One region of the Vibrio glycogenivorans genome, then DNA from elsewhere that is predicted to be linked to it. Evidence: riboswitches for the same ligand, from Rfam matches in the RefSeq annotation. Region 1 holds a riboswitch; the other holds the start of a gene.
The links. A riboswitch is a leader RNA that binds a small molecule or an ion and turns the genes downstream of it on or off. The one in region 1 is predicted to bind cobalamin.
Positions count from the first base shown of each region.

Region 2: another riboswitch for cobalamin. It lies ahead of ACSTTG_RS14070 (cobalt-precorrin-5B (C(1))-methyltransferase); the one in region 1 lies ahead of ACSTTG_RS22450 (TonB-dependent receptor domain-containing protein).

Region 1 is NZ_JBPVIS010000020.1:36-11,795, forward strand. It holds gene ACSTTG_RS22435 (RNA recognition motif domain-containing protein) at 608-1,054, shown strand; gene murI (glutamate racemase) at 1,026-1,796, opposite strand; gene ACSTTG_RS22445 (Dph6-related ATP pyrophosphatase) at 1,874-2,536, opposite strand; gene ACSTTG_RS22450 (TonB-dependent receptor domain-containing protein) at 2,586-4,448, opposite strand; cobalamin riboswitch at 4,487-4,685, opposite strand; gene trmA (tRNA (uridine(54)-C5)-methyltransferase TrmA) at 4,855-5,961, shown strand; gene ACSTTG_RS22460 (hypothetical protein) at 6,022-6,414, opposite strand; gene ACSTTG_RS22465 (CehA/McbA family metallohydrolase domain-containing protein) at 6,502-8,169, opposite strand; gene ACSTTG_RS22470 (YijD family membrane protein) at 8,625-9,014, opposite strand; gene fabR (HTH-type transcriptional repressor FabR) at 9,014-9,655, opposite strand; gene sthA (Si-specific NAD(P)(+) transhydrogenase) at 9,840-11,240, shown strand; gene dinF (MATE family efflux transporter DinF) at 11,307-11,760, opposite strand, start outside.
Region 2 is NZ_JBPVIS010000006.1:303,905-315,664, reverse strand. It holds gene ACSTTG_RS14090 (cobalamin biosynthesis protein) at 1-637, opposite strand, end outside; gene cobI (precorrin-2 C(20)-methyltransferase) at 659-1,456, opposite strand; gene cbiE (precorrin-6y C5,15-methyltransferase (decarboxylating) subunit CbiE) at 1,529-2,797, opposite strand; gene ACSTTG_RS14075 (precorrin-8X methylmutase) at 2,794-3,474, opposite strand; gene ACSTTG_RS14070 (cobalt-precorrin-5B (C(1))-methyltransferase) at 3,522-4,718, opposite strand; cobalamin riboswitch at 4,832-4,963, opposite strand; gene cobT (nicotinate-nucleotide--dimethylbenzimidazole phosphoribosyltransferase) at 5,256-6,281, opposite strand; gene ACSTTG_RS14060 (hypothetical protein) at 6,393-6,650, opposite strand; gene ACSTTG_RS14055 (MFS transporter) at 7,061-8,269, opposite strand; gene gcvA (transcriptional regulator GcvA) at 8,368-9,288, opposite strand; gene ACSTTG_RS14045 (SDR family NAD(P)-dependent oxidoreductase) at 9,513-10,286, shown strand; gene ACSTTG_RS14040 (carboxymuconolactone decarboxylase family protein) at 10,338-10,673, shown strand; gene ACSTTG_RS14035 (flavin monoamine oxidase family protein) at 10,812-11,760, shown strand, end outside.

The sequences.
Region 1 (11,760 bases):
GATCAAACTCTTCAATTTAAAGTTTTGTGACTCAATGAATACTGAACATTACATAGTAATGTTTGAATTGACTGTGCCGAATCTTACGATTCGAATTGGTCACTCAGTTCATTGATAGTCGGTTGATTCCGAGGAATCAGTTTTTGATTTTACTTTTTATAAAAAAGTGAAAACCAAAAGTGGATTATCATCAACGAGTGCCCACACAGATTGATAGGTTTATATTTTTAAAGAGCTTTCCGACTCACGTTACGCTTAGCGTCTCGCTGTCGGGGATGCGTATAATACGCTTTGTTTTTCCTGAGTCAAGAACTTTTTTCAAAGCTTTTTCTCAGCCCCTTCATCGCTGTGTGACTCTCGTCTCACTCCGTGTCGGTGAGGCGGCATTATAGAGATCACTCGAGGCTTGGCAACCCCTTTTTTGAAGTTTTTTTGAATTAATCGCCTGAGCGTTCAAAAATGCGTCAAATTGCACTTTTTTGGATAAAATTTCAACATTTGAGTCAAGTCACATCAATCGATTGGAAAATAGAACAATGAGAACGTAATATCGAAATGTTTAATTTATGTTTTATTTGTTTGTTTTATTGACCGAAGTTAATCAATTATGAATTCAAATAAGTTTTATTTTTCTCTAATCGGTATCGCTGTGGTCGGTGGAGTGTTGTGTAGTTGGATCTCTGTTACCCCCAGCATTGCATTTTTACTTGGTGTTTTCGTCACTGCCCTGTTGGCTAACTTCTTTTTGTCTTCTAAAGATGGGGAAGATGAAGAAGAGGATATCAACACCACTACTCTCTATGTTGGCAACCTGCCCTATAAAGCCAACGAAGGAAATGTCCGCGACTTGTTTGCAGAGTATGGGTATGTAGAGAACGTTCGTTTAATGAAGGACAAGCGCACACGTAAGCGCAGAGGGTTTGGTTTTGTTGTCGTTGAAACCGCTGATGCGGAGCATATGATTAGCAAGCTAAACGAGTATGTCTACATGGATCGCACTCTCAAGGTCAGAGTCGCGAATGAGCCTAAATCACAATCTGAGAATTCTGAATAGTTTTGAAGCCCCATCTTGTTAGCGTATTCTCTAGTGCCTCTTGCATCATCGGAGGTGCACTAGAGAATATCTGACGCTCTCCTCGGTAATCATCTATTCGCTGAGCATTTAATAGCTGCTTTACTCTACGCGCTATCGCAGCCCCAGAATCCACCAGCACCACTTCCTTGCCCAGCACCTGCTGTATTTCATCTTTTAGTAGTGGAAAGTGAGTACAACCTAGCACCGCCACATCCACTTCACCGATAAGAGACTTGAGGATATGGGCTAATTCACTGGTCTCTACCAACTGATTACGTAACTTACGCTCTGCCATTTCTACGAGGCGAGTGGAACCAAGTAGCTTTACTGGCGTATCTGGTGAGTAGTTACGGATAAGGTCTTGGGTATAGGAACGCTCGACCGTAGCAGGAGTTGCGATCAAGCCCACCGCTTTATTAGCCAACGCTGAAGCGGGTTTAATTGCCGGCACGACTCCAACAACTGGTACTGATAACTTTTCTCTTAAGGTCGGCAGTACAACTGTGCTTGCGGTATTACACGCAATGACGACCAAATCAATCTGATGCTTGGCAACAAACTGAGTGATTAATGACGAGACTCGACGCAATAGAGTGTCATGCTCTAGCTCGCCATAGGGATAAGCCTCATTGTCGAATAGATAGTAGTAATTTAGTTGAGGTAATTGCTGCTGGATCTCATCAAACACAGAGAGACCACCGACACCTGAGTCGAAGATCATTACTGATGGTTGCGTATACTCTGTCACTGCCAATTACCCTAACTAAAAAACACGCTGATGATACTGGCTAACAAAAATTAAGCAATATACTTGTAGCACAGCGAATAGAAGCGACCATCGTTGACTATGGATTGTCGTTCAATGCGTAGCTTATTTCTAAAGCTTGGCGCATTTGTCACTAGGGTGTGAAACTCGCCATCTTCACCACAGGGGTCAACGCCACTGGGTAAGCTCGCAAGCAAATTGTGGTCATAGTTCTTGCCACAATATTCTGGTGAGAGTTGTTGGCTGTCTACGGTGATGATCTCTGTCTCTATTCCTCGAGCGATTATCTCCTCTGCCAATAAACTACTTGGCTGCTCCAACAGAGGAAGGACACATTCCCAACCTGCAGGTTCAATGTAGCTTCTACGATACTCGGCAATGCCATTGCAGAACATATCGCCAAAAGCGACGGCATCGATTGGCAAGCCGCTCGCTCTTAGCGCCTTTATAATGCTGGCCTGATATTGCTCGTTGGGAGGGAAGGCTTGCTCCAGTCCGATCGATATGAGTGGTAAACCGATTGAATCCGCTTGTGCTTGGACAACTTCTATTGGTGTAGCTTGAAAAGGAACCGTGTCCTTTACATGAGTGGTGAACAGTCCTACAACTTCATATTCGGTACTTTCGATTAGACGCTCTAATACTAGGGCAGCATCTTTACCGCTTGACCAACTTATTATGGCGTTTTTTTTCATACTGGTTTCCAATTAGCATAAAAAACCGCCCGAAGGCGGCTTGAAGGACTCAGAATTGGTAAGATGCATTGAAATAATACGCTCGTTCTGGGGCAGGATAGCCACCAGAGGTTTCGTATTGTTTATCAAGTACATTATCTACTCGCCCACTTACTTTTAACTCGTTGGTTACCCAGTAAGTTACCGCCAGGTCCCAAAGGCTATAACTTGGTAAAGTGACCTCAGGTGTAGTAGCTGAATTTACAGGTAGGTCAGGGCGAGACCCTGTAAAGATATATGAGGAGGATAGTTGCCACTGCCCCAACTCAATGTCACTGATCCACTTGTAATTTTCTCTAGCTCGTCGAGCTAAGTGTTCACCTTGAGTGTCTTTATGATCTTTTAGTTCTGCTATTACAGAGTGGTTGACAAGGCCCGTTGCAAAGCCCAACTCCAGCTCTATCCCTTTGATATCGGCATCGACATTAGCCAAATAACCTCCTGATGGGTGTGTATTGTCGACATACCAGAGCTGCAGGTTGTCAATCTCACTTTGGTAAGCGGTCAAGTTGATATATGCAAGGTCATAAACAGCCTCTAACCCTATCTCTGCACTACGCGCTTCTTCAGGCTTCAGGTCTGGATTCGATGCTAGATCTTTAAATGAAGGGGCCTTAAATGACGTATTGTACCGAGCAGATACACGATAGATCTCATTTATTCGATAAGCTGAACCGACCATCCATGTTGTATAGTCGTCATAAGTATCATGGCGATCATACCGGCCTGCAGCCTGAACTACGAAGTCACCCTTTGTATAGGTTGGGCTAATATAAGCACCGAAGCTATTCCGCTCTTCACCTGCCGCACTATCAGGCCCCCCCCATGAAATTGCATCATCCCCTAGCCTTTCTTTTCGCCAGTCAATACCTGCGACGGTTGATACTTCCTCTGTTAAAGCTAAGTCATTTACCCATTGAACATTCGTTTGCTCAATATCCAGTTTCGAGATGACTCGATTCCCTTGAATTGTGTCCTCTAACTGTTCAGTTTGATAATTAAGGGTTAGGTACGAACGCAATTGGTCCCCTTTATACTGAACCTTTGCGCTATAACTTGTAGTTTCTGAACGGCCGTCTGCAACATAATAATTGCAAAGGAAAGTTGTATAATCAAAATCACAATTATTGTATTGGGCTGTGCTATCAAACCAACGAAGCGATCCTAATGCTGACCACCGTTGATTAAAGCTGTGCTCATAATTAACCATAAACTGCTGATTATCAAAGCCATGCTTGTCACCATCGTTTTCGCCAGCAACAGGGTTAACGTTATACCCATCATCCTGCTGAAACCCAACAGCCAGTTTAAGCTGACCGTTATCTCCAACGGCAGTATTAACGACTGCATTTCCCTCTTTATACCCTCGACTACCAGCACCAATATTGAGTTGCGTCCCTTCTTCGCCAGCCCGCGCTTGAGTGATAATGTTGATAACTCCACCTATCGCATCAGAGCCATATGCTGCAGACGCACCACCACGGACAACCTCAATTCGTTCAACTTGAGCAAGAGGTATGCGATTAAAGTTGATACCCGCTGTGATAGAGTTGTTGAAACGAATACCATCAACAAGAACCAATGTTTGATTAGATGATGCTCCACGAATGAAAACTGAGGATGTCTGGCCAAAACCACCATTAGACGTCACCTCGACGCCAGGTAGGCGACGCAGCACATCCGTTAGAGACTTGGCTTGATAAGCTTCTATTTCTTGTCTTGTTACAACAGATATTGGGGCAATTACTTGTTCGAGGCCTTGCTCTACACGGTTAGCTGTAATTACCATTGTTTCATCAACTTCTTGGGCAGATAAAAGCGAGGCGTGCGAAAAGAGCGATACTACTGTAATCGCTAAAATTGTATGGTTCATTTATTTTTCCTAAAACGCGTAAATCCTACTAGGCATATCGTGACGCCTAGCTACTGGCAGGTATTCGGACTTAAGAGCTAAAGCCTACTTTCCCGACTTCCCACACTTATCCTAAAGTGCAGTGTCTTGATGGGAGTTCGTTCTCTCTTACCGCTGCGCGTCAGTTCTGGATTCTCACCAGATTCCCTTTTAAGGCTTCTATACTAGATACAAGCCACCAGCTCGGGGAGCATAGTATTGTGCAACCTGTGGAATGTCCAGAACTTGAGCGTTATTTAATCGCAGGTAGGCAACGTTCACTCCTGGCGTGAAAACATACGATTATTTTGCATCGAAGCTGGACATCATCATTTGATTGAATAAAATCTGCGCTCTGTTTGAAAAACGCACCCTATAAGGTAACACCATGGCCTCTCTTGAAGTAAACCCACAAACCTACCAGCAGCAGCTAAGTGAAAAAGTAACTCGTCTCACCGAGATGTTTACTGAATTTGGCGCTCCAGAGCTGGAAGTGTTTGAGTCTCCTGAACAGCATTACCGTATGCGTGCAGAGTTTCGAGTTTGGCATGAGGGTGAAGACCTTTACTACATCATGTTCAATCAGCAAACGCGTGAGAAATACCGTGTCGATCAGTTCCCTGCCGCGAGCCGACTGATCAATGATTTGATGCCAATGCTGATGGATGCAATGAAAGACAACGACACCCTTCGTCGTAAGCTGTTCCAAGTAGACTTCCTCTCAACCCTGAGTGGCGAGATCTTGGTATCGCTTCTATACCACCGTCAGCTAGATGAGGCATGGATTGAGCAAGCTAAGACGCTAAAACAGCGTTTGAATGATGAAGGCTTTAACCTCAATCTAATTGGTCGCGCACGTAAGATGAAGATTGTCTTAGACCAAGACTTTGTGGTTGAAAAGCTCAATGTCCACGGTGATAGCTACATCTACCAGCAAGTTGAAAACAGCTTTACCCAGCCAAATGGTAAGGTCGCTGAAAAAATGCTTGAGTGGGCCGTTGATTGCACCCGCAATAGCCAAGGCGATCTGCTTGAGCTTTACTGCGGCAACGGCAACTTCTCACTGGCGCTGGCGCAAAACTTTGAGCGTGTATTGGCGACCGAGCTGGCAAAGCCATCGGTTGACTCAGCGCAATACAACATTGCGGCGAATAACATCGACAACGTACAAATCATCCGTATGTCGGCAGAAGAGTTTACTCAAGCAATGGAAGGCCAACGCGAATTCCGTCGTCTCAAAGACGCCGGTGTTGATCTCAAGAGCTACAACTGCAACACAATCTTTGTTGATCCGCCACGCGCCGGTATGGATGAAGACACCTGTAAGATGGTACAGGGTTATGAGCGCATCCTATATATCTCTTGTAACCCAGAAACCCTGAAACAGAACCTTGAGATCTTAGGTGAGACCCATAAGATCACTCGCTTTGCGCTATTTGACCAGTTCCCATATACCCACCACATGGAAGCGGGTGTGATGCTAGAGCGCAAGTAATACGTGATAAAATAAAAAAACCGCCAATAGGCGGTTTTTTTATATCTAAGTACTGTAAGTCTACATCACCATGACAAAGCGATTCTCAAGAAACTCCTCACCATCAATGGTACCTGTGACCATCAAGCGAATTGCCCCTCGGGCACCATTTTCTACTTGAGCCAAAACTGTGTGAGACAGAGAGCCCTCAATTAACATCTCTCCCTTACCTGCAAGCTTAACTCGCGGGTTTGGCATTAGCTTAATCGCCAAATCTTCAATCTGTTGATCGGTTAGAACATCAATGGTGAACTCCGCTAACCCATTATCGGATTGAACAAAATCTGGGGACTGTAGGCTCGTGCCCCCAGGCATGCCTTTGGGGCCACCAAAACCCTGATGAAAACGTTCATCTAAACAGGCAACCGCTTGAAGGGAAATAGTGCAAACAAGTACAGCGAGTAGACGTAACATAAGGTCTCCTGAAGTCACTACCTAAACATGGCTACGACCATAGCCATGTCTCTGAGGAATATTTCTTTATCGCACTAGAGTTAGTGATTAATCACGTGGGCTCTTTAGTGTGATATAGACTGGATTAGAGTAGAACCAAATATCGCTGTATATAGCGTGATTAAAGCGATCGCGGTACGCTTCAGCGGACTCACCTTCAATTCTATCAATACCTTCCCAACGCAAAGGTTCTCCGTTTTCAACGAAACCAGGGACGTCATAATCTTGTGCTGTCCCACGCAAACGATAATACTCGTCACGCTCAGCCTCAAATGAATAAGTCATTGCGTAGTAGCCATCTTTATCTACATGCCAATCATCAGCGGTAAAGGTAGCAACAACTTTAGCATCCGAGTTATCAGCCGAATCATACCCTTCGTCATCAGGCATAATCATACCTGTAATACCACCAGAGATGATATCCACATGGTGCACTCCTGGATTAGGGTTGGTACCAAACATGCTGTTACCCGCTCTTGTTTCCAAGTTATTAAACTCAGGACTCTTGAAGCGAATTGAAATCGTAACTTTATCGCCGGCTGATACAAACGCTTCTTGCCCCATATGTGCAGTCTGCCCATTGGTGGTCACTGTGAAGTCTAATTCATTAATCAAGTCACCGTAGGTTGCCCATACTTGACCTGAGCGCAACCCTTCAAGTACTGCTAAATCATTATCACCTTGCACATAAGTGTAGGTTTTCGAGTACTCACCAGGGTAGTAACTCGACGTGTAAGGCTCACGAATCTTGAAGTGATGGTCTGAGTTGGCTACGTTCCAGATTTTACGCCCCTCACTGAGCATGGCATCCCACCAGCCGCCAACTTCTGCAACAACAGGATCGACACCGCCGTATAGACCCGCAGTTGCATCTGGGTGATCAGGGGCATGGCCGATATTGTAATCACCACGATTATTATTAAATTGTCCGCCGACCATGCCTTCAACTAGGAAGAACACATCGGGTGCAGCATTATGAAGATCACGGATTTCATCCAGTGTGTAACTCTTCTTGTAGCGCAGAGGATGGTTGAGCATACCGTAGCTTAGCTCGGCATAATGTTCTTGCATCCACTCAAACGCTTTAATCGCGTCCTGGTGTTTACCTTCCCGATCGTCATGAGACTCACCGTTGTAGCGCTCAATTCCCATACGCTCCCACTTAGCAAGATCCTGAGGGTCAAACTTGTCCGTGTTGTTCTTGTGACTGAACTTGTACTCAAACAGCTTCGCTGCCTCGTAGACCTCATGTGACTGAGCACCATCACGGCTAAAAATAGCGATATTAAAGTGTTCATGAGCAGGCATATCCCATTCATAGGTTGTGAACACAATTTTGTCGTCATACAAGTTATTTGTTAGGTAATTAATTTCTGGCCATTCGTAGCGTTTCATCGCTTCGCTATACAGAATACCGCCAATGTTATTATCAGCCCAATCTTGGCTATCATCGCGCAGGTGGTTTGAAAGAAAAACAAAATCTAATTCAAACTCATCAAAAGCATGGTAGAAAACATCCAACATATAATCACGCGCATCTGCTGAAACTGATGTGTGGACATGAAGATCGCCGGTCATCCATCGGCCTGGAAGAGGCTGAACCGGAGTTTCTGGAAGTTCTGATGATGGTTTATCTTCAGAAGAGTTACAGCCAGCGAGTAACGCTAGGGTTACCATTGCCGCCACTTTTTTCAGTTTCGTATTGCGCGAGTACATATTCACCTCTTAAGTAATTCTCGGCGCATACTGATGAGGCTACATGACATAAATATTTCTGCTCAATGACGCTTTTTGTTTATAAACATGACAAAAACAAGACAATCTCAAGCCAGAAACATTTCAAATACAAGTTGTGATGTTCATCCTCCTTGAGCACACCTTTTCTGTACTAGATCTTTACATTACTTTAAATTCATTATGTAACTTTCAGAAAGTCATTTGTTACATTAGACAAGTTAGGTTAAACAAATGTAAAAGTTGATGAACCGAACCCAACCGGTGACTTAATGACCAAAACAGTCAAATGCAATCGTTTACTCGCTCAAAACTAATTCACTTTCAAGGCACCAAAGGCGCGCTGCTATTGAGCAGGAAGATCAAGGTTGGCTTAATGAGATAAAAAAAGCCCTTGATGAGTTCAAGGGCTTGGGTATTGCTCCAATAAGCTGATACTAGGCAGTGTCTTCGTCACCACCCTTTGTCGTACCAATATAGCCAAGCTTACGCCCGAGCCAGAACAGCAGAGCCATTAGGATAATGATGGAAAAGAAGTTTGAGCCAGCCTCTGGGTACTGAGCCTTGATAAACGCAGAGTGACCAAAGCCCCCCACCAAGAAACACGCCAGTCCGACGAGTGGTAAATCCTCGGAAATCGGCTTGTCTAAATAGTCTTGATACAGTGCTTGCACGGCCAGTACCATCGCAATCCATGGAAAGATTGAGAATGAGACCGCGCTTATCGTCATCCAAGACAAAATTGCATCACCACACAAACCTGCAATGAGGGCCAGGATCAGTGGTTTCTTTTCACAAGGCTGTGGGGATGGTGTTGTAGTATCCATTATTTATAATCACCTCTGTTTTTGCTTCGTTCACGCTCTTTGCGGTACCAGTGTGCACCCTTAGCGACCATTCTGAGCTGAATGATCAGGCGCTCTGCTAGCTCATCGCGCTCATCTTTGGTCTTGTCCAGTGCCTCGGCACCAGAGCTGAAGACTAGGATCACCGATGCTTCCGCTTGGGCAAATGCCTCTTCACGGGTCATCCCTGAACCTATTAAGTATTCGGTTAACTCTGCCACAAAATGCTGGATCTCGCGCGCGACCGCCGCACGAAATTCACAAGAGGTGCCGGAGCGCTCGCGCAAAAGCAGGCGAAAAACGTTCGGGCTCGACTCGATAAACTCCATAAAGGTCTCAACCGAGGTGCGGATCACACTGCCCTCTTTTACGATTCGTTGGCGTGCTTGGCGCATTAATTGACGAAGAAGTAAGCCTCCCTCATCAACCATAGTCAAACCCAGTTCATCCATATCCTTGAAGTGGCGATAAAACGAGGTAGGGGCGATACTGGCTTCCCGAGCTACCTCACGTAGGCTCAAGTTGGAAAAACTTCGATCAGTACTCAACTGGCGGAACGCAGCATCAATCAATGAGCGGCGGGTTTTCTCTTTCTGCTGGGCACGGATCCCGTTAGGTTTCATATCTCTACATACCTTGTTTTCACTCTCGTCAACACTATACATGGATCTCAAGCTGAGCTTAAGTACCCGACTTGGACTTTATGCGTGATCCTATCCAACCTGTCCAAGCCAATACCTGCAGCGAACTGCAATCTGAGTTAATATTGCGCTATCAGAACGTTAACCGTACAAACAAGGATAGAGTATGGCACACAGCAACCATTTTGATGTAATTGTGATCGGTAGTGGCCCCGGGGGAGAGGGGGCAGCAATGGGCCTGACCAAGGCGGGGCTCAAGGTTGGGGTGATTGAGAAAGAAAGCAGTGTCGGTGGGGGGTGCACTCACTGGGGCACGATTCCCTCCAAGGCGCTACGCCATGCGGTTAGCCGAATTATTGAGTTCAACAGCAACCCTCTGTTTTGTCACAACAATACTAGCCTGCACAGTACCTTTTCCAACATCCTCAATCATGCCAAAACCGTGGTCGACAAACAGACCCGCCTGCGCCAAGGTTTTTATGACCGCAACCAGTGCACGCTGATCTTTGGTAGCGCACGCTTTAATAGCAGTCATACTGTTGAAGTCCTCAAGCAAGATGGCAGCGTTGAGGAGTACAGTGCAGACCGATTCGTGATTGCGACAGGCTCACGCCCCTACCAACCAAACAGCGTTGACTTTAACCACCCACGTATTTACGACAGCGACTCGATCTTACGCCTAGAGCATGACCCGCGACATATCATCATCTATGGGGCCGGCGTTATCGGCTGTGAGTACGCTTCGATTTTCCGCGGACTGGGCGTAAAAACGGATCTCATTAATACCCGCGACCGGCTGCTAGCATTTTTAGATAATGAAACCTCTGATGCGCTCTCCTACCACTTCTGGAATAGCGGCGTGGTGATCCGCAATGATGAGACGTTTGATAAAATCGAGGGAACAGAGGACGGTGTCATTGTTCACCTAAAATCGGGTAAAAAAATGAAGGCCGACTGTATTCTCTACGCCAATGGTCGAACGGGTAATACGGATAAGCTTAACCTTGATTTGGTAGGATTGACTCCAGACTCTCGAGGACAACTGGCGGTAAATGGCAATTACCAAACCGAAATCGGCCATGTTTACGCCGTCGGTGACGTGATTGGTTACCCCAGTCTTGCCAGTGCAGCTTATGATCAAGGGCGCTTTGTGGCTCAGGCGATCACCAAGGGACAGGCCGAGGGCAATCTGATCGAAGATATCCCAACCGGCATCTATACCATCCCTGAGATCAGTTCGGTCGGTAAAACCGAGCAAGAGCTAACAGCGGCTAAAGTCCCGTATGAAGTGGGTCGTTCCTCATTCAAGCACCTCGCTCGGGCACAGATTGCCGGAAAGGACATTGGTAGCCTTAAGATCCTATTTCATCGCGAAACCAAGGAGATCTTGGGGATCCACTGCTTTGGTGAGCGTGCGGCAGAGATCATTCATATCGGCCAAGCGATCATGGAGCAAAAAGGCGAAGCCAATACGATCGAGTACTTTGTTAACACGACCTTCAACTATCCTACGATGGCAGAAGCTTATCGTGTCGCTGCGCTCAACGGCTTAAATCGCTTGTTCTAACAAGGTTATTCTAGGCTGGTTGTTATCGGTAAATGACAGGGAGGAACTAGCCTCCCTGTTGCAAAACTAAGCTAAAAAGACCTTTCTACGCCATTGGTAGACGAATAGCCCGGCTAGCCCCAGTCCTCGCACGGCCATAAAGACCATCATCGATAGCCAAAGGGCATGGTTTTCTAAATGGCTTAGCGCAGCAAAAACCGTAAAGAAGCTCAACGTGGCGAGAAACATGCCGTTACGCATCTCACGCCCCTTAGTTGCACCAATAAATAGCCCATCGAACAGGTATGCCCACAAAGAAACTAGTGGCATAGCCACAAGCCACGGTAAGTACTGAGCTGCTTGTCGCTGTACTGCTTCAATATCGGTAATTAACGCAATCAGTTCAGTACCAAACAAGGCAAACACAAGACTGAGCAGCGAGCAGATCACCACGCCCCAGAAGAAGGTTACACCTATCGTTTGCTTTAAATCGGCTCGATCACGCGCGCCTACCGCTTTACCGACCATGGCTTCCATTGCA
Region 2 (11,760 bases), on a different contig from region 1:
TTAGTAGCGCTGCGTCAAAGTCAGCCGGGTCGATGCCATCAAGGGTGTGATGACACAAGATATTGGACGGCATACGTTTGTTATATTGCCACCAATTTTTTTCTCCGGTTTGCTGCGCAATGATCACTGATTGATCATTAACAATCGCCGCACTCACCTTAGTCACAGCATCCTCACATGCGGCGTCGAGTTGCCAGCCAAAACGGGCCCCCAGCATATCGGCCGAGACGTTTTCAGACACATCCGACGCGGTAGTGACGACCGGAGTGGCTTTGACTATGTGTGCTACCCGATGGGTTAATTGATTCGCGCCGCCTCGATGGCCCGATAGCATCGACACGACAAAGGTGGCTTGCTCATCTAGGCACACCACCGCAGGGTCAGTGCGCTTGTCCTTGATAAGTGGTGCGATCGTTCGCATCACGATACCAGTGGCACAGATAAAGATATGCGCGTCAAATTGATCAAAACGCGGGGCAATAAAGGAGGACAGCGGCCGCACCAGCGGTGTGGCGTGCATGTCATCCGTCAAGCCTATAGGGGCGACAAACAGCTCGGCAAACGGCAAGCTGTTTTTTAACCTCTGGCCCTGCTTTGCGCCTTGCTTGGTAATCGCGTATATCGCAATTTTTTTCATATTAGTATTCCATTATCGCGCTTAAGCCACCAACTCTGGCTTGGCTGGCTGCTTGCCGCGCAGCACGCCACGGCGCTCACGAATCGACAGTTGCACCATCGAAAAGTAACGGTGCTCCTGTGGCACCTGGTCTAAATTGGTGTAGATCTCTTGTTTATCGCAGCTGGCGTGTGAGACGTAAGTGGCGCAATGCTCTAATCCCAGAGCTTTCAATTGGGCTGACAGCGCTGGGATCGTGCGCCCTACTTTAATTAACATGATGGTATCGAAGTCTTTGACCAGAGTTTCCAGACAGTCAATCCCATAGGTGGCAGGCACCACACAAAAACGCTCTCTCCCGTCGGCCAGCGGGATTTTCGTCGCCGCTGGCACGGCCGTGATTGAGGTAACCCCTGGGACAATAACCGGCTCAATCTGCGGCGCCAGGACTGCCAGCTCTTCTTGAATATAAGCCCATGTACTGAACACCGAGGGGTCGCCTTCAGTAATGAACACCACCGACTTGCCGCTCAGTAAGTACTGGTAGATAGTCGCTGTAGCCACCTGCCATGCTGGTACATTAATTGACGGGTCGCGCGTCATCGGAAAATGGAGAAAGCAGCGCTCGCCTGGGATGTCAGTCTCTGCGATGGCACCGGTGACGATCTGCCAGGCAAAAGAATCGGCCGTGCCTTTATTCTTTTCCGGAATAGCGATCACATCGGCCTGTTGGATCAGGCGCGCGGCTTTTAATGTCAATAATTCACTGTCACCCGTGCCCACGCCAACCGCGTAAAGTTGCCCCTGTGGTCCTGATTGACAACTTGATGTATTGCTCATGAAATTTCTCCTGGCTTTGATGAGCCTTATAATGTCGGGTCGGTTGACCCCGATTTGTCAAACTGACGTCGCTTACGGTGCTTTAGTAAAGGTGAATAGATGGATTGGGTTTTCACCTTGGTAACTGTGGTAATGGGCCAAGGGTTTGAGCGACGAAACATTGACCAGCTGAGCCTCAAACGGCGCGTTGGCCTGCTTGGCCCAGTGATAAATTTCCCCTATGGTATCCACGGTCACTGCGGATACCACTAGCCGTCCATGGTGTTGTAGCCGTTGCCATGTGTGATTGAGAATATCGGCCATCTGCCCGCGTGATCCGCCAATAAACACGGCGTTGGGCGCGGGAAGCTCTGCCAGCGCTTGCGGCGCTTTGTGCTTTATTAAATGGACATTGTCGGTCGCATGGGCGAAGCAGTTGGCTTCAATCGCCTCAAAGCAGGCGGCGTTACACTCAATCGCAAACACTTGCCCCTGGATGGCAAATTTGGCCGACTCAATCGCAATCGACCCAGAGCCTGCGCCAATGTCCCAAACCACATCTTGGGCGGAGATTTTAAGCTGCGTCAGGGCGAGGTTGCGCACCGATTGCTTGGTGATCAGGCCGTTTTTCGGCATGCGTTTGGAAAAATCTTGGTCCGATGCAAACTGTCCACACCCACCCCAGCGCTGAGCCGCGCCAACAGTGGATGGCTGGCGCTGGGCAATGACCAGGTTCAGCTTATCGAACGCTATCATGCTGTGGGCAAGCTCTTGCGGGGTAAATGTCCGAACGGTTTCGTCAATGCCCCCTAGCTGCTCACACACATGTAATGTCCAGTCCACTTGGCCGTATTGCAGCAAATGAGCAGCAAGTATTTGTGGTGTGTTTTGATAGTCGGTCAGAATCGCAAACAGGTCGCCAGTTTGCATCCTCGCCACGATGCCGTTAAGCGCTCGCCCGTGCACCGATAAAAATTGCGCCTGTTGCCACGCAAGGCCAAGGCGAGCAAACGCCAATTGGGGAGAGCTTGAGGTAGGGATAAAACCAAGCTCTTCGGCCGGTAAGTGCTTTAACAGAGTCGAGCCGATACCAAAAAATAGCGGGTCTCCGGAGGCTAAAATCGCCACACCGCCCTCTTCGCTCTCATCAATCACTTGACTGAGCCAGGTGCTGAACCCTTGCGTCATATCGAGAAACACACCATCAAACTGCGGAAACCACGCTCTGTGCCTTGGATGGCCCGCAACCACGCGAGATTGACTGACGATACTGACCGCTTTACTGGTCAAGCTGACGCAGCCGTCCTCGGGAACGCCTACGACATAGATGTTGGGCTGAGGACGATTGACAATCGCGTTCATGACACCTCCACCGTTTGATAGAGCAAGGCATGAATGGTAGATACCACCAGCGAGCTGCCACCCTTGCGACCGACACTGGCAATGTAATCCACATTGTTTTGCTCGATTAACGCTTGCTTGGACTCTTGCGCTTTGACAAAGCCAACCGGGATGCCAATGATCAAGGCTGGAGTGATTTCCCCAGCATCGACCATGCGCAGCACTTCATATAAGGCGGTCGGTGCGTTGCCAACCCCAATAATCGCACCATCTAATAGCCCGAGATCACGCGCCTTGCGCATTGCCCAGATCGCGCGGGTTTCTCCGGTTTGCTTGGCTTTAGCGATCACCTCTGGGTCGCTTATAAAGCAGTAGGTTTGATTACCATGCACCTTAGTTCGCATTGGGCTGATACCGCTGATGATCATGCTGACATCACTGACAATCGCGCAGCCCTGCTGCAGCGCCGTTATCCCAGCATCGACTGCGCCACGACTAAATTGATAGAGCGTGGCAAATTCAAAATCGCCAGTGGTATGAATAGCGCGACGCACCACCTGCCATTGTTTTGGCTCAAAGCGATGCCCACCGTGTAACGTCTCCATTTCACGGTCGATAATTGAAAACGAATCAGTTTCGATTTGATGACCTTGCACCGTCATTTGTTGCATGCTGACGGGGGCTTTTACAGTATCCATTGTGTGAGTCCGTAGTGAAAGAATCGATAACTCGATCCAAATTAATCCTATAGATGTGAACGGCTACAAGCACTACGCCCGAGCGGCTCACCATTAAAGTCGACCAGCACGACATCGATGGCCAGTGCATCTGTTATGTAGTGGCTTGCGTGCGCCTTGGCTTCATCGCACAGGCGATTGAAATAATGCTCTGGGCTGTGCTTGCGCACCAAATCGAGGACATGTCGCCCGGTATTGGCCTGGGCGATTTGCTGACAAAGCTCGCTGGGCATGCCCGATTGCTCTGCTAGCACGGCCATTCGCGTGAAATCGATGCGATGGCCCGAAACGTGGGTCATCATTCGCCCTGAAATCAGCTTGCCCATTTTGCCGATCATTACCACCAAGGTGACGCTTGCAAGCCCGTAACGCTTTGCTGCCCGTAATCCAACCCCAATAAAATCCCCAGCCTGGATCAAGGCCATCGGCTCTAGACGCGGTAACAATTGCTGAGCGGCTTTTTCCGAGCGACTGCCTGTGGTCAATGCCACATGTGACAAGCCGTTTGCCTGGGCTATTTGAATAGATTGACGCACAGAAGCGGCAAAGGCTGAGGTTGAATAAGGTTTGACTGTGCCTCGAGTGCCCAAGATGGATATCCCGCCGATTAACCCAAGGCGCTCATTGATGGTCTCTTTGGCAGCGACTCTGCCGCTGGGAACGATAATGGTTAGCTCTACGCCATAGTGGTCTTGCCATAATTCGCTAGCGTTTAGCCATTCCAGGCGGGCCATCTCGATGATGTTGGCGCGTGGCACAGGGTTAATCGCTGGCTCCCCCACGGGCAGTTCAAGGCCCGGCTTGGTCACCACGGCGACGCCCAAGCCCCCCTTAAGGTGGATACCTGGCGCTTTGACTAAACGGGCTTGGCACTGTATTTCCAGTCCATGGGTACAATCTGGATCGTCTCCCGCATCCTTAATCACGCCGCACAGCACTGAATTGATAGCGGCCCGATTAACATTGCAGCGCTCAGAGCGTGCAGCAACCGCGTCTTTCGCCGCATTTTGATTGGCCACAATTTCGGTGCGAGCAAGGGTAAAATTGACCCACTCTCGGTTGGGAATTTGAATACTGACTTGGTGAGAAACTTGACCATCAATCAAGCCGCGCACCGCCGCACGCGCCGCCGCTGCCGCGCACGCGCCTGTGGTGTAACCACCGCGTAAGTCTTGATTGGATGTTGAACGTTTGAGTTTGCCCACAAGTTACTTCTGCTCAGCGCATGCACTGAGTCCGCCTAAAAAAAGTTATGCGGGCAGGTGTCGATATCGAAAGATAAACGACGCTGAGTGCTCCCGCCCAGGTAGTTTTGGTGTTGGTGCTGATGTATTTAGCAGGATCTGACTTACGAAACGAGTTTCGCTTACAGTTGCGGGTACAGTTCTGGATTTTCACCAGATTCACTGGAGGCTGAACGAATTCAGCCACTAAATACAGTTTTATTCCAAGCTCAGGTATTCTCTGCTCTGGATGAGTGGGTTGACGCATAACGCTCAAGACATCCTGAGGCGTTTTTCGATGCATCATTACCATTGCCGTTTTGTATGGGCTCCCTTAACCAAGGTGAACAGTGACTGCTCCTGATTGGTAATCTATCTATTGAAGGACAATATACCTATTTTCTAGAATAGCTCAAGCCATCAATAGCTTACTGATGCCATGGTAGTGACATAAATATCACGAAGTCGAGCCCGAAGCCGAAACTAACCGGGTGCCGATGGCTTTTGCTCCATCTGAAGTTACACGGTCACACCAGCATCTTCAAAGCTTGCCATATTGTTGTAAAATTCTGCGGCGGCTTTCACCAGTGGATAGGCCAACGCTGCCCCTGTCCCTTCGCCTAAACGCATGTTCAGCGATAACAGTGGCTGGGCGTGCAACGACTTTAATACGCTTTGGTGCGCGTGTTCATCTGACTGATGAGCAAACAATAGCACCTCACGAACACTAGGGTGGATTTGCACCGCAACATAAGCCGCAACCGATACAATAAAGCCATCGACTAACACTGGCACGCGACGTTGAGATGCCTCGATAAATCCACCCACCATCTGAACTATCTCAAAGCCGCCTAACTGGCGCAGTATTTCTTTTACTGCTGGAGTCCCTTGCTGTACTCGCGCCACCCCCGCTTCAATTACTCTGACTTTTTTCTCGAGTTGAGCATCATCAATGCCGGTGCCTTTGCCAACACAGTCACGGACCGAAAGACCACTCAAGGCAGCAAATAACGCCGAGGCGCTGCTGGTATTGCCGATCCCCATCTCGCCAAACATGATCAAGTTACACCCTTGCTCAATCTTTTGAGCAACGATGGCTTGGCCAAACTCTAATCCATGGGCAAGCTGCAGCGGGTCAAGCGCTGCCTGGTAAGCGAAGTTTTTCGTCACCGTGCCCAATCGCTGTTTGACAAAGTTTGGCGAGCAATGGTCGATGTCGGTCAAAATTCCACAATCGACAATCGTGAGAGGGATAGCGTTTGAGCGGCAAAAGCAGTTGATGGCCGCACCGCCCGCAATAAAGTTCTGCACCATTTGTGTGGTCACAATGCTCGGTGCAATGCTGATCCCTTCTTCGGCAATGCCATGATCACCTGCGAACACGAGTAACGCTGGACTTTCAACACAAATCTGTTCAACGGTGTCATTGTGCCCCAGTAGCGCTAGTTGTTTCGCCACGTCTTCTATTTGTCCCAAAGCGCCGGCAGGTTTGGTTTTTTGATCAATAATCGTCTGGATTTTAACTAATTTGCTTTTGTCTTGCATGTTGCCTGTTCCTTTGGCCCGACGAGTAAATAGCGTTGATGATCAACGCTACTCTATGTTCCTAACTGTATCTGTCTGTGGTGATTTATTTTGTTCATCTATCAAATTAAACTAGAGCAGTGAGGCAGTCTTACACACAGCCTTTTCCGGTCGGCAGAACATACTCGACTGGCCATGTTTTGCTTCACACAATTTGGCGGTTTTTTGCTGAGCAATCGCTTTAGTAAGGCCGATATCAATAAAGTCATCGCTAAATGGGCTCAAGTGACAAACATGGATGCGGCCGAGTTTCTTTTGGTCGATTTTAGGCGCAGCAGTTGTGGTGCTTACAAAAACAAGCGCTACAAGAGGAAACACTTTTCTTAACATAGTTACTGACTTTTTCAATGTGTTGAATATCTCAATCTGGATTGACAAGTTACTATATTACGGGCCTCACGCCCAGTTAATATTCCCAGTATATCAACTACATGACAACGGTTTTTGTCAAGGTGGTTGTCATCATTTGCTTGATATAGGTGAGTTAACTCCATCAGTGATTAAAGGGTTCTTTCAACCGATTTAAAATACTTCATCAAAAAATCAATAAATGCCCTAACTCGGTAGGGTTGGTAATCATCGGATTTAAGCACTGCCTACATAGGTAAACTCATTGATTGATATTGATCTAAGACTTGTACGAGCTTACCACTAACCAAGCTAGATACTTCCCTTGAACATGAGGTATCTAGCGTAAAAAACATGGATTGGTTGTTTACTTTAAACTCTAGCTTAAGTTGTTAAGCAGACTTTACTTTTGTCACAGTAAGAGTTGCCGCAGCTAAAACCAATGGTATCAGCGATAGCCACAGAACAATTTCCCATCCATAAGCACTTAACACGCCACCAGAAGAGAATGAGCCGATCGCCATTAGGCCAAAGATAATAAAATCGTTCAGCGATTGAACTTGGTTCTTTTCTTCAGGACGATGGCATTCAAGGACCAATGCTGAAGCACCAAGAAAGCCAAAGTTCCAGCCAACACCCAGTAAAATGAGGAGTGTATAGAAGTGCAATACATCACTACCAAGCAGGCCAATCATTGCCGAAATGCCAGTTAGGACAATACCAACCGCAGAGACCGAGGTCGCGCCGAAGCGGCTAATCAATTTGCCAGTAAAAAAGCTCGGTACATACATCGCCATAACATGCCATTGAATACCTAGGTTCGCAGATTCATGACTATGACCGTGCATATGCATTGCCAGTGGTGCAGACGTCATTAGGAAGTTCATAATCAGGTAAGAAGCTGCGCCACAAATCACTGCTGATATAAAACGTGGCTGAGTGGCGATTTCAGTCAGAGTCCGTTCAATCTTTACCTGTGATTGCTTAATATCAGGCACACGAACACCCGACAAAATAAAGCCAGAAAGCATCGCAACCATTGCTTGGCCAATAAAAGTTGCGACGTAGATTTTCTCTGGGAACAGGTGCATGGTATGTGTGACCAGTTGAGGACCAATCACCCCGGCGGCAATACCACCAACCATGACAAACGATAAGGCTTGTGCTCTCTTTTCAGCAGGCACACCATCTGCGGCAGCAAATCGGAATGACACCGTAACCGAAGCATAAGCACCACCTAAAAAGGCAGAAAAACAAAACAGCCAAAACCAGCCGAAGTAGATAGCCAGTGCTGCCAGTATGCCAGTCAATGCACCGGTGGATGTCCCGACCATAAAGGCCGTTCGGCGGCCAAAGCGTCGTGCAATTTCACCTGCTGGCAAAACACACGCCGCCATACCGACTACAAAAATAGAAAGCGGTAAGGTTGCTAACATCGCGCTCGGCGCCAGCATGCTGCCGACAATCGCGCCTGTGGCATAAATGACAACCGAGTTTGCTCCTGCCAATGCCTGAGAAAGCGTCAATCGCCATAAATTAGAACGGTGATATTTAGAGACTATTTGCTCTTGTTCGAGTTGTAATTGCGCTGCTTCAGCCATGATTCGGTTCTTATTTCTGCGTTAAGTGAAGGTGTACCTTAATGCTGATAGCCCACATCAACAAACAAGAAGATCTTTAATTGTCGGATAGAAAAACTTTAGTGTGCGGCATTATCAGCCACCTCTTGCAGTAACCACGCCTTAAACACCTGTATTCTCACTAGCTCAACATCCTCTTGTTTATAGACAATGTAATACGCTAGCGATGATTCAAAAGAGACTTCAGGGAACAAGCGCACCAAGCGGCCTGCAGCTAAGTCATCTTTTGCCATTACGCTACGAGCCAGAGCAATACCAGCACCATCAATTGCAGATTGAAGCACACCTGCAGAGTTATTGATTTTAAGATTATGCTCGGCAGTGTGTTCAGCTGACCCGGCTTTCTCGAGCCATTGTTGCCACGTTGGAAAGGCTTGGTGCTTTTCAATCGAGGTATCGTGAATCAAGGTCTCATTCAAAAGATCCTCTGGTTTTGCAAAGCTTTTCTCTTTGAGTAACGTTGGGGAACAGACAGGGAATACCTCTTCATCCATCAACTTCTCAGCACTCAGCCCGGCCCACTGTCCAACACCATACCGCACGCCGATATCAATATGCTGCGTAACGAAATCAATCGAGTGCCGACTCATATCAAGCCGCACGTCCGTATCTGGGTATGCACTTTGGAAGCGATGCAGCTTTGGCAGTAACCACTTGGCGGCAAACGCGGGGCTAACCGTCACGTTTAAAACGCCACAAGTTGGGCTCTGTTTCATCTTCTCAAGCCCTAACGCCAATTGCTCGAATCCAGATTGAATATCAGGCAGTGCTCTTTCAGCGGCTTCCGTTAATGTTAAGCGGTACTTGCCACTATTCGAGCGAATAAATAATGGCTCGCCCAACCACTCTTCCAATGAACGAACTAATTGCCCTACCGCAGCCGGGGTAACGTACAACTCAGCCGCTGCACCAGAGAAACTTCGATGTCGTGCACTGGCTTCAAACGCCTTAAGTGCATTTAAATGAACGGGTATCTGCATGTCGGTAAATATTTTCTTTATCGTCGATACAGATTAACTCGTTTGTAGAGTTGAGTAAATTCCACAAAAATGCACCTGACACGACATGGCACCTCAACGGCTTGTGTCATGAAACAGTGAGTGTATTGACTTCAATCACACTGTAGGTTGAACCTCGTGGCATCACTAACTGATGGCAGAGGGTTCAATCCAAACAATCACAACGGATTAAGAGAGATTGCATTATGAATAATCAATTTTCTGGTAAAAAACTTCTGGTTATTGGTGGCACAAGCGGCATGGGTTTCGAAACCGCGAAGATGGTTCTGCAACAAGGTGGTGAAGCTGTCATCGTTGGTAACCGCCTAGAAAAAGCCGCAGCAGCGCAAAAAGCGCTCGCAGAGTTCGGTCCAGTAGAAGCTCTGACAGCGAATCTAAAATCAGAAGATGGCGTGCAAAACCTACTCAATGTGATTGATGAGAAACACTCCGATATCGACATGCTAGTCAACGCAGCGGGTGTCTTTTTCCCTAAACCGTTCCTGGAGCATGACGCGAATGATTACGACCAATACATGGACATCAACCGCGCTACGTTCTTCATCACACAAAAAGTGGCGGCAAATCTAGTAGCAAATAAGCGTCAAGGTGCGATTGTAAATGTCGGTTCCATGTGGGCAAAACAAGCCATTGCTGCAACGCCATCGTCTGCTTACTCAATGGCGAAAGCGGGTCTGCACTCTTTAACGCAACACTTAGCGATGGAGCTTGCACAACATAACATTCGTGTGAATGCGGTATCTCCAGCGGTTGTGCATACGCCAATCTACGAAGGTTTCATTGCAAAAGAAGAAGTAGATACCGCACTACAAGGCTTCAACGAATTCCACCCAATCGGTCGCTTCGGTACACCGCAAGATGTGGCCAACTCAATCGTCTTCCTATTGTCTGAAAAAGCTGACTGGGTAACGGGCGCAGTGTGGGATGTTGATGGCGGCGTAATGGCTGGTCGTAACTAATCATCTATCTGAATAAACCGCAATCATCGAAGTAAAGTAAAGAGAGAAACAATGAATAACGATTGGAATGAATACCGTGATCAGCTTATGGGTAAAATAGGCGAGTTCGCAAAAGAGAGCCCTGATGTTGTAAAAGGCTTGATGACAATGGACTCAGCCGCAGCAAAAACAGGTCATCTTGAGCCTAAAATTCATGAGCTTATTGCCTTAGCGGTTGCCGTAACAACACGGTGTGATGGCTGTATTGCTGTGCACACAAAAAAAGCGGTAGAGCACGGTGCGACTAAGCAAGAGATTGCTGAAGCACTTGGCGTTGCAGTTGCACTTAATGCCGGCGCAGCGATGACTTACAGCGCGCGAGTTCTAGAAGCTCACGATCAATTGTAACTCTTGCAAAATATCCGCCCATCAAAATCGTAAAGAAAAGCTCGATTTTGATGGGCTTTGAGTTTTTAGGGCTAACTGTAGTAGGGGTAACGCTCTCGGAGCATGATCCCACTGAGTCAAAAGTTGATGGTTTAAGCTATGAAAAAACAAGTAACAATTATCGGTGCAGGTCTAAGTGGTGTTTATGCTGGTTTCCTATTAGAGAAATACGGCATTACAGATTATGTGATCCTTGAAGCGAAAGACTCGATTGGCGGGCGAATCGTTGATTATCCTGTCTTTGCTGAAGGCGAGGATAAAAATAGTGTTTTCGACCTTGGTCCATCATGGTTTTGGCCAGAGTTCCAACCTGACCTGACCAATTTGCTCGCAGAGTTAGATATCGAGCATTACCCACAATATGAACTCGGCGATATGCTGATTGAACGCTCTGCCAATCAAGAGCCTACCAGATACCCTGCTTATCAAGCTGCACCAGAGTCACGACGCATTCTTGGTGGCATGGGGAAAATTGTTAATGCTCTAGCGAATAGGCTGCAATCGAATGACCATATTTTGCTCAATAGTGCAGTGAAAAAGGTTACCACTCGAACAGTGGATCGCCTCGTACACATTGAATGTGAGTCAACCAATTCATCCAAGAACTTCAGCGTTGAAACAGAGCATGTGTTATTTGCTCTGCCGCCTCGATTGGTTGAGGAGTCGATTGAGTTCACTCCAGGCTTGCCCGACGCTGTTAGTTCGCAATGGCAAGCCACAGCGACTTGGATGGCTCCTCATGCAAAATACTTTGCGATTTTTGATAAACCATTTTGGCGCGAGCAGAACCTATCTGGTGATACACGCAGTTCCGTCGGACCACTGGTTGAAATCCGTGATGCATCTATCCCTGATGATAAAGCTGCCCTACTCGGCTTTTTCGGTGTGCCAGCTGCGGTAAGAAAGACAGTCACTGAGGATGAGCTAAAACACGCTTGTCGCGGGCAGATCATTCGCTTATACGGTGAACAAGCTGTCCCTATCGTTGATGTGATTAAAGACTGGTCGCAAGATGTTTGGACATCGACAGAGTTAGACGCTCAAGATA